One region of the Solibacillus sp. FSL K6-4121 genome, then DNA from elsewhere that is predicted to be linked to it. Evidence: a T-box and tRNA genes for the amino acid it is inferred to sense, from the RefSeq annotation. Region 1 holds a T-box; the other holds one or more tRNA genes.
The links. The T-box of region 1 lies ahead of cysS (cysteine--tRNA ligase). A T-box ahead of a tRNA ligase gene usually reads a tRNA of that ligase, here a tRNA-Cys.

Region 1 (3,391 bases):
GAAAAGATGTTGGAATCAGGTCAAGCATATAAATGTTTCTGTACATCAGAAGAGTTGGAAGCAGAGCGTGACGCGCAAAAAGCGAAGGGTATTGCTGCTCCAATGTATGGCGGGAAATGCCGTCACTTAACATCAGAAGAAGTTGCAGCAAAAGAAGCAGCAGGCGAGCCATATACAATTCGTATGCGTGTACCAGCAGATGTAACATATAACTTCGTTGACTTAGTGCGCGGTGAAGTATCATTTGAATCAAAGGATGTCGGTGACTGGGTTCTTGTGAAAGCAAATGGAATTCCAACATACAACTATGCTGTTGTATTAGATGACCACTTTATGGAAATTTCGCATGTATTCCGAGGAGAAGAACATTTATCGAATACGCCAAAACAAATGATGATCTTTGATGCTTTCGGATGGGAATATCCACAATATGGACATATGACATTAATCGTAAATGAAGAGCGTAAAAAATTATCGAAACGTGATGAATCAATTATTCAATTCGTTACGCAATATAAAGAACTTGGTTATTTACCAGAAGCAATGTTTAACTTCTTTGCCTTACTAGGCTGGTCTCCAGAAGGAGAAGAGGAAATCTTTTCTCATGATGAACTTGTTAAGCTTTTTGATGAAAAGCGTTTATCAAAATCACCATCTATGTTTGATAAAACAAAACTTACATGGATGAACAACCAATATATTAAAAAAATGTCTCGTGAAGAGGTTGTTGCACTAGCATTGCCACACTTACAAAAAGCAGGCTTACTACCAGAACAGTTATCAGAAGAGCAACATGTATGGGCTTCTGATTTAATCGCACTTTACCATGAGCAAATGAGCTTCGGGGCAGAAATTGTAGAATTATCGAGCCTATTTTTCACAGAAGAAATTGCATATGATGAAGAAGCAAACGAGGTATTAGCAGGTGAGACAGTGCCAACTGTTATGGCTGCATTTAAAACTCAGTTAGAAACTTTAGAATCCTTTGATGCAGACTCAATTAAAGCGGCTATTAAAGCCGTGCAAAAAGAAACAGGTGTAAAAGGTAAAAACCTATTCATGCCGATCCGTGTTGTGACGACTGGTCAAACACATGGACCGGAATTACCGAATTCCATTGCCCTAATTGGCAAGGAAAAAACAATTGCCCGTGTCGGAAAGTTTGCTGAATAGATATCTAAGGGTAATATTAATGATTGATTTTTCAGAAAATAAATGTAAAATGAGTTTAAATTGTATATAATGTTAGCGCGTTGAGAAGGAGAAGTACGCGGCGCATACCTTATTAGAGAGGATCATCACCGGCTGAAAGTGATCTAGGTTAAGGCAAAGCTGAAATGCACCTTCGAGTATTTAACTGAAATTGTAGTAGGTTAAATCGATTTGTCCCCGTTATAGGACTTTCAAGCGGAAAAAGTATTCGTATTTTTTCAACCAGAGTGGAACCGCGCGTATAGCGTCTCTGTCACCTTCAACTAGGTGATGGAGACGCTTTTTTGTAGAAATAAAAAGTGAACAGTTAATTAAAAAAAGAACGTTTATAAAGAGGAGCGGCAAAATGAGTATTCAAATCTTCAATTCGTTAACGAGACAAAAAGAGCCCTTTATTCCATTAGAGGATGGCAAAGTGAAAATGTATGTATGCGGTCCTACTGTATACAATTACATTCATATTGGAAATTCACGTCCAGTCATCGTATATGATACGGTACGACGCTATTTCCAATATGCCGGCTATGAAGTGAAATTCGTATCGAATTTTACCGATGTTGATGACAAAATTATTAAAGCTGCCAATGAGCTGGGAGAAGAAACGTCGGCATTAACAGACCGCTTCATTGCTGCATATTTTGAAGACATTACTGCATTAGGTTGCCAAAAAGCGGATGCCCATCCACGTGTAACAGAGCATATGGACGATATTATCGAATTTATTAAAGTGCTAATTGAGAAAGGTTATGCATATGAATCTCAAGGCGATGTTTATTATCGTACACGTAAATTCGATGGCTATGGAAAGTTAAGCCACCAATCAATCGATGATTTAAAAGTCGGCGCTCGCATTGAAGCAGGCGAAAAGAAAGAAGACCCGCTAGATTTTGCCTTATGGAAAGCAGCCAAAGTAGGGGAAATTAAATGGGACTCTCCGTGGGGAGAAGGACGCCCGGGTTGGCATATTGAATGTTCTGTTATGGCACGTGAGCATTTAGGTGATACAATCGATATTCACGCAGGAGGGCAGGATTTAACATTCCCTCATCACGAAAATGAAATTGCGCAATCAGAGGCGCATAATGATAAAACATTTGCACGTTATTGGATGCATAATGGCTATATTAATATTGATAATGAAAAAATGTCAAAATCTCTCGGTAACTTTATATTAGTGCATGATATTCGTCAGCAAATCGATCCGCAAGTACTACGTTTCTTTATGTTGTCGGTTCATTATCGTCACCCAATCAACTTCGCACAAGATTTAGTGGAAGCTGCGAAAAACGGATTAGATCGTATTCGTACTTCTTATGCAAATGCTGAGCACCGTTTGGCATTATCGGCAAGCTTAGGGGATGACAGCGAGCAATGGCTTGAGAAAATTAATCAAGTGAAAATTGATTTTGAAAATGCAATGAATGATGACTTCAATACAGCAAATGCGATTTCGGCGTTGTTTGAACTATCACATATTGCCAATGTTTATTTAAAAGAAACTAATACGGATAAAGCTGTGTTGCAAGCGATATTAAATATGTTTGATGCAATTGGAGAAGTATTGGGAATTAAAGTGAAAATTGAAGCTGGTTTATTGGACGAAGAGATAGAGGCATTGATTGAAGAGCGTAACCAAGCCCGTAAAAACAGAGATTTCGCACGGTCAGATGAAATTCGTGACCAATTGTTAAGTATGGATATTGTGCTGGAAGATACTCGTCAAGGAACGCGCTGGAAACGAGGACAATAGATGCAAAACTTAACACCGCATGATGTCATACAGTTAAATGCACTGGCGCTCGCCTATATGGGGGACGCCGTGCTTGAACAAAGAATTCGGGAATATTTAATTTTATCTGGTCGCGCAAAGCCAAATACATTGCATAAAGAAGCGACAAAATATGTTTCGGCCAAATCTCAATCAAACATCGTACATCGCATGATTGACGAAAATTATTTGACGGAAGCAGAACAAGCCGTTTTCCGTAGAGGGCGCAATGCCAAATCAGGCTCTGTTCCAAAAAATACGGATGTCCGAACATATCGAAATAGTTCGGGCTTTGAGGCTGTTTTAGGGTATTTATTTTTAAGCAAAGAACATGTCCGGACAAATGAAATTATAGATTACGCAATAGAAATCGTAGAACAATCAAAAGGAGAGTAACTATGGCAGAAAAAA
Region 2 (3,391 bases), 490 kb from region 1:
AACCGGCAGGTCGCAGGTTCGAGTCCTGCCTTCGGAGCCATTAACTCTTGGAGAGTTGTCCGAGTGGCCGAAGGAGCACGATTGGAAATCGTGTATGCGGGTAACCCTGCATCAAGGGTTCAAATCCCTTACTCTCCGCCAGCCATTTATTAAAATGGCCCGTTGGTCAAGTGGTTAAGACACCGCCCTTTCACGGCGGTAACACGGGTTCGAATCCCGTACGGGTCACCATTCATTTCATCAATATCCAGCATGGAGGATTAGCTCAGCTGGGAGAGCACCTGCCTTACAAGCAGGGGGTCGGCGGTTCGAGCCCGTCATCCTCCACCATTCAAATTAAATCATATAGTATTGTCGCGGGGTGGAGCAGTGGTAGCTCGTCGGGCTCATAACCCGAAGGTCACAGGTTCAAGTCCTGTCCCCGCAACCAAATGGTCCCGTGGTGTAGCGGTTAACATGCCTGCCTGTCACGCAGGAGATCGCCGGTTCGATCCCGGTCGGGACCGCCATTTTTAAAATACTACATATAATATGGGTTTGTAGCTCAGTTGGTAGAGCATTAGATTGAAGCTCTAAGTGTCGGCGGTTCGATTCCGTCCAAACCCACCATATTTTTGCCGGTGTAGCTCAGTTGGTAGAGCAACTGACTTGTAATCAGTAGGTCGAGGGTTCGACTCCTTTCGCCGGCACCATTACCTGGAGGGGTAGCGAAGTGGCTAAACGCGGCGGACTGTAAATCCGCTCCTTAGGGTTCGGCGGTTCGAATCCGTCCCCCTCCACCATCCTTTTAATAGGGGCATAGTTTAAAGGTAGAACTACGGTCTCCAAAACCGTCAGTGTGGGTTCGATTCCTACTGCCCCTGCCAATTAATTCAAAAACTTAAAAATAACATAGTGGCGGTTGTGGCGAAGTGGTTAACGCACCTGATTGTGGTTCAGGCATTCGTGGGTTCGATTCCCATCAGTCGCCCCATTTTTATTTAGGTTTAAGAGTTAAAATTATAATATAGTGGCGGTTGTGGCGAAGTGGTTAACGCACCTGATTGTGGTTCAGGCATTCGTGGGTTCGATTCCCATCAGTCGCCCCATTATATTAAAAGCTTTGGGGTATAGCCAAGCGGTAAGGCAACGGATTTTGATTCCGTCATGCCCTGGTTCGAATCCAGGTTCCCCAGCCATTTTTTTTTTGCGGAAGTAGTTCAGTGGTAGAACACCACCTTGCCAAGGTGGGGGTCGCGAGTTCGAACCTCGTCTTCCGCTCCAATATGGCGGCATAGCCAAGTGGTAAGGCACAGGTCTGCAACACCTTTATCACCGGTTCAAATCCGGTTGCCGCCTCCATATTTAATTAATCGGTAATTCCGGTTTTTTTTTACCCTTTTTTATTTTGCCGATATGGCGGAATTGGCAGACGCGCCGGACTCAAAATCCGGTTCCTTCTGGAGTGCCGGTTCGACCCCGGCTATCGGTATCATTTTGTTCAAGTTAGAACAACTATTAAAACACCCTCAAATCCTTGAAACAGGATTTGAGGGTGTTTTCGTTCGTTATAGCTCTAAAATATTTAAGGGTTATATTAATTTATAATTTATTTAGAACTAACAATAAAAATTAGAAGAATTGGTTCTTGTGCTTACAATTATTCACTTTTACTGTATACTAGATGTAAAGTTAGCTTTACGTAAAATATACTTTACGTTAGGTAGGTAAAAATGAAAAATAATATTAAGGATTTACGTACACGGTACGGTTTATCACAGGATGGTTTAGCTGAAAATTTAAAAGTTTCTAGGCAAACCATTATTTCTTTGGAAAAGGGACGTTATAACCCTTCCATTACATTGGCATTTAAGTTAGCCCGTCAGTTTAATTGTCACATTGAGGATATATTTATTTATGAGGAGGACAATCAATAATGGTCACTGGAAACAGGTCATTCTATTTGTTTATCGGTATCTTTATGCTTTTAATAGGTATTTTGATTAATGGATCTCATATGTTTTCAGGCAAGTTTCCTGATGCATTAATGGTAGTTGCCCTTTCAATTATGGCGTTTAGTTTAGCTTATTTAGAACCTCACTTTGCAGCAAAGGATGAACGTGCTCAAAAGATTCGAGAACGTGCAACATACATTAGTTATTTTTGGGGAGTGATATTTGCCATTATATTAATGTTGATATTTAACCCATTGTCTCCTCTAAATGTTTCAGCCTTTCAAGTGTTATCACTATTCATTGCATTATATATTTCAGTCGTATTTTTAAATATGGTTTATTATGCAAAAAAGTACTAGTTTATAATGTCCTACCCTTTTTCCGGCTTGAAATTCATTCCTAACATATTAATAAATTATATGGGTACAATTAAAGGTAAATCGTATTTTTTAAAAGAAAATGTGAACTGTTTTATATAGCATATTAAAATTTTATGCTATAAAATTAACGTATTGATGTAAGGAACTTAAAATGAAATTTACTTTATTTGAATTATATAAGCATAGGGAGTAGGGAAATGAATGAATGCTGTAACAAATTTAAAATGGGTTGAAGCGACAGATTATGATGAAATGAGCAAAATTGCTGCTAGTATTTTTGTAGAGCAGTTAAAGGAAAATAGTAAAACTGTTTTTGGGATGGCAACTGGAAGTACACCTGAAGGGTTTTATAAAGAACTAGTATCAATATATAAGGAAGGGAATATTTCCTTTGCTCATGCTAAGTCCTTTAACTTGGACGAATATATTGGTATTAATCCATCAAATGAGGCAAGTTACCATTACTATATGGACCACAACTTATTTAATCATATTGATATGAAGCAGGAAAATATTTACTTACCAACAGGTAATGCAGCAAATATTGAAAAAGCAGCAATGGATTATGATGCAATGATTGAAGAAGCAGGGAATATTGATATTCAGCTTTTAGGTATTGGTGTTAATGGACATATTGGTTTTAATGAGCCAGGAACACCATTTGAATTAGGGACAAACGTTATAGAATTAGCTGAGTCTACACGTGAAGCGAATAAAATTTACTTTGACTCGATCAATGATGTACCGACACATGCAATTACTATGGGTATTAAAACAATTATGAAATCAAAAAAGATTGTCTTACTAATTGCAGGTGCAGCGAAGCAAGAAGCATTTGATCGTCTTCGTAGTGGTGAAGTGACAGAAGACTTCCCAGCAAGTGTATTAAACTATCATCCAGACGTAACTGTTATTTATACAGGAGTAAAATAATTAAAAGGAGTGCTGATGATGCACTCCTTTTAATTTACTTTTTTATAGATGAGATAAATACCCCGACAATTATGGCAACCCCGCCGATTAATTGTGCAAGTAGTAGCTGTTCATTTAAAAAGATTACTGCAAAGAAGCTAGCAA

Region 2: it encodes a tRNA-Cys, which carries the amino acid that the T-box ahead of cysS (cysteine--tRNA ligase) is inferred to sense. The anticodon was not compared.

Annotation. Positions count from the first base shown of each region.
Region 1 covers NZ_JBBOCS010000001.1:759,345-762,735, reverse strand. Annotated here, with positions in the region: gene gltX (glutamate--tRNA ligase) at 1-1,173, shown strand, start outside; T-box leader at 1,245-1,467, shown strand; gene cysS (cysteine--tRNA ligase) at 1,559-2,962, shown strand; gene MHH95_RS03920 (Mini-ribonuclease 3) at 2,963-3,376, shown strand; gene rlmB (23S rRNA (guanosine(2251)-2'-O)-methyltransferase RlmB) at 3,379-3,391, shown strand, end outside.
Region 2 covers NZ_JBBOCS010000001.1:270,426-273,816, reverse strand. Annotated here, with positions in the region: tRNA gene MHH95_RS01530 (tRNA-Asn) at 1-40, shown strand, start outside; tRNA gene MHH95_RS01525 (tRNA-Ser) at 50-141, shown strand; tRNA gene MHH95_RS01520 (tRNA-Glu) at 157-231, shown strand; tRNA gene MHH95_RS01515 (tRNA-Val) at 255-330, shown strand; tRNA gene MHH95_RS01510 (tRNA-Met) at 356-430, shown strand; tRNA gene MHH95_RS01505 (tRNA-Asp) at 434-509, shown strand; tRNA gene MHH95_RS01500 (tRNA-Phe) at 534-609, shown strand; tRNA gene MHH95_RS01495 (tRNA-Thr) at 617-692, shown strand; tRNA gene MHH95_RS01490 (tRNA-Tyr) at 699-782, shown strand; tRNA gene MHH95_RS01485 (tRNA-Trp) at 793-866, shown strand; tRNA gene MHH95_RS01480 (tRNA-His) at 898-973, shown strand; tRNA gene MHH95_RS01475 (tRNA-His) at 1,013-1,088, shown strand; tRNA gene MHH95_RS01470 (tRNA-Gln) at 1,104-1,178, shown strand; tRNA gene MHH95_RS01465 (tRNA-Gly) at 1,189-1,263, shown strand; tRNA gene MHH95_RS01460 (tRNA-Cys) at 1,268-1,341, shown strand; tRNA gene MHH95_RS01455 (tRNA-Leu) at 1,390-1,471, shown strand; gene MHH95_RS01450 (helix-turn-helix transcriptional regulator) at 1,713-1,916, shown strand; gene MHH95_RS01445 (hypothetical protein) at 1,916-2,293, shown strand; gene nagB (glucosamine-6-phosphate deaminase) at 2,516-3,247, shown strand; gene MHH95_RS01435 (DMT family transporter) at 3,282-3,391, opposite strand, start outside.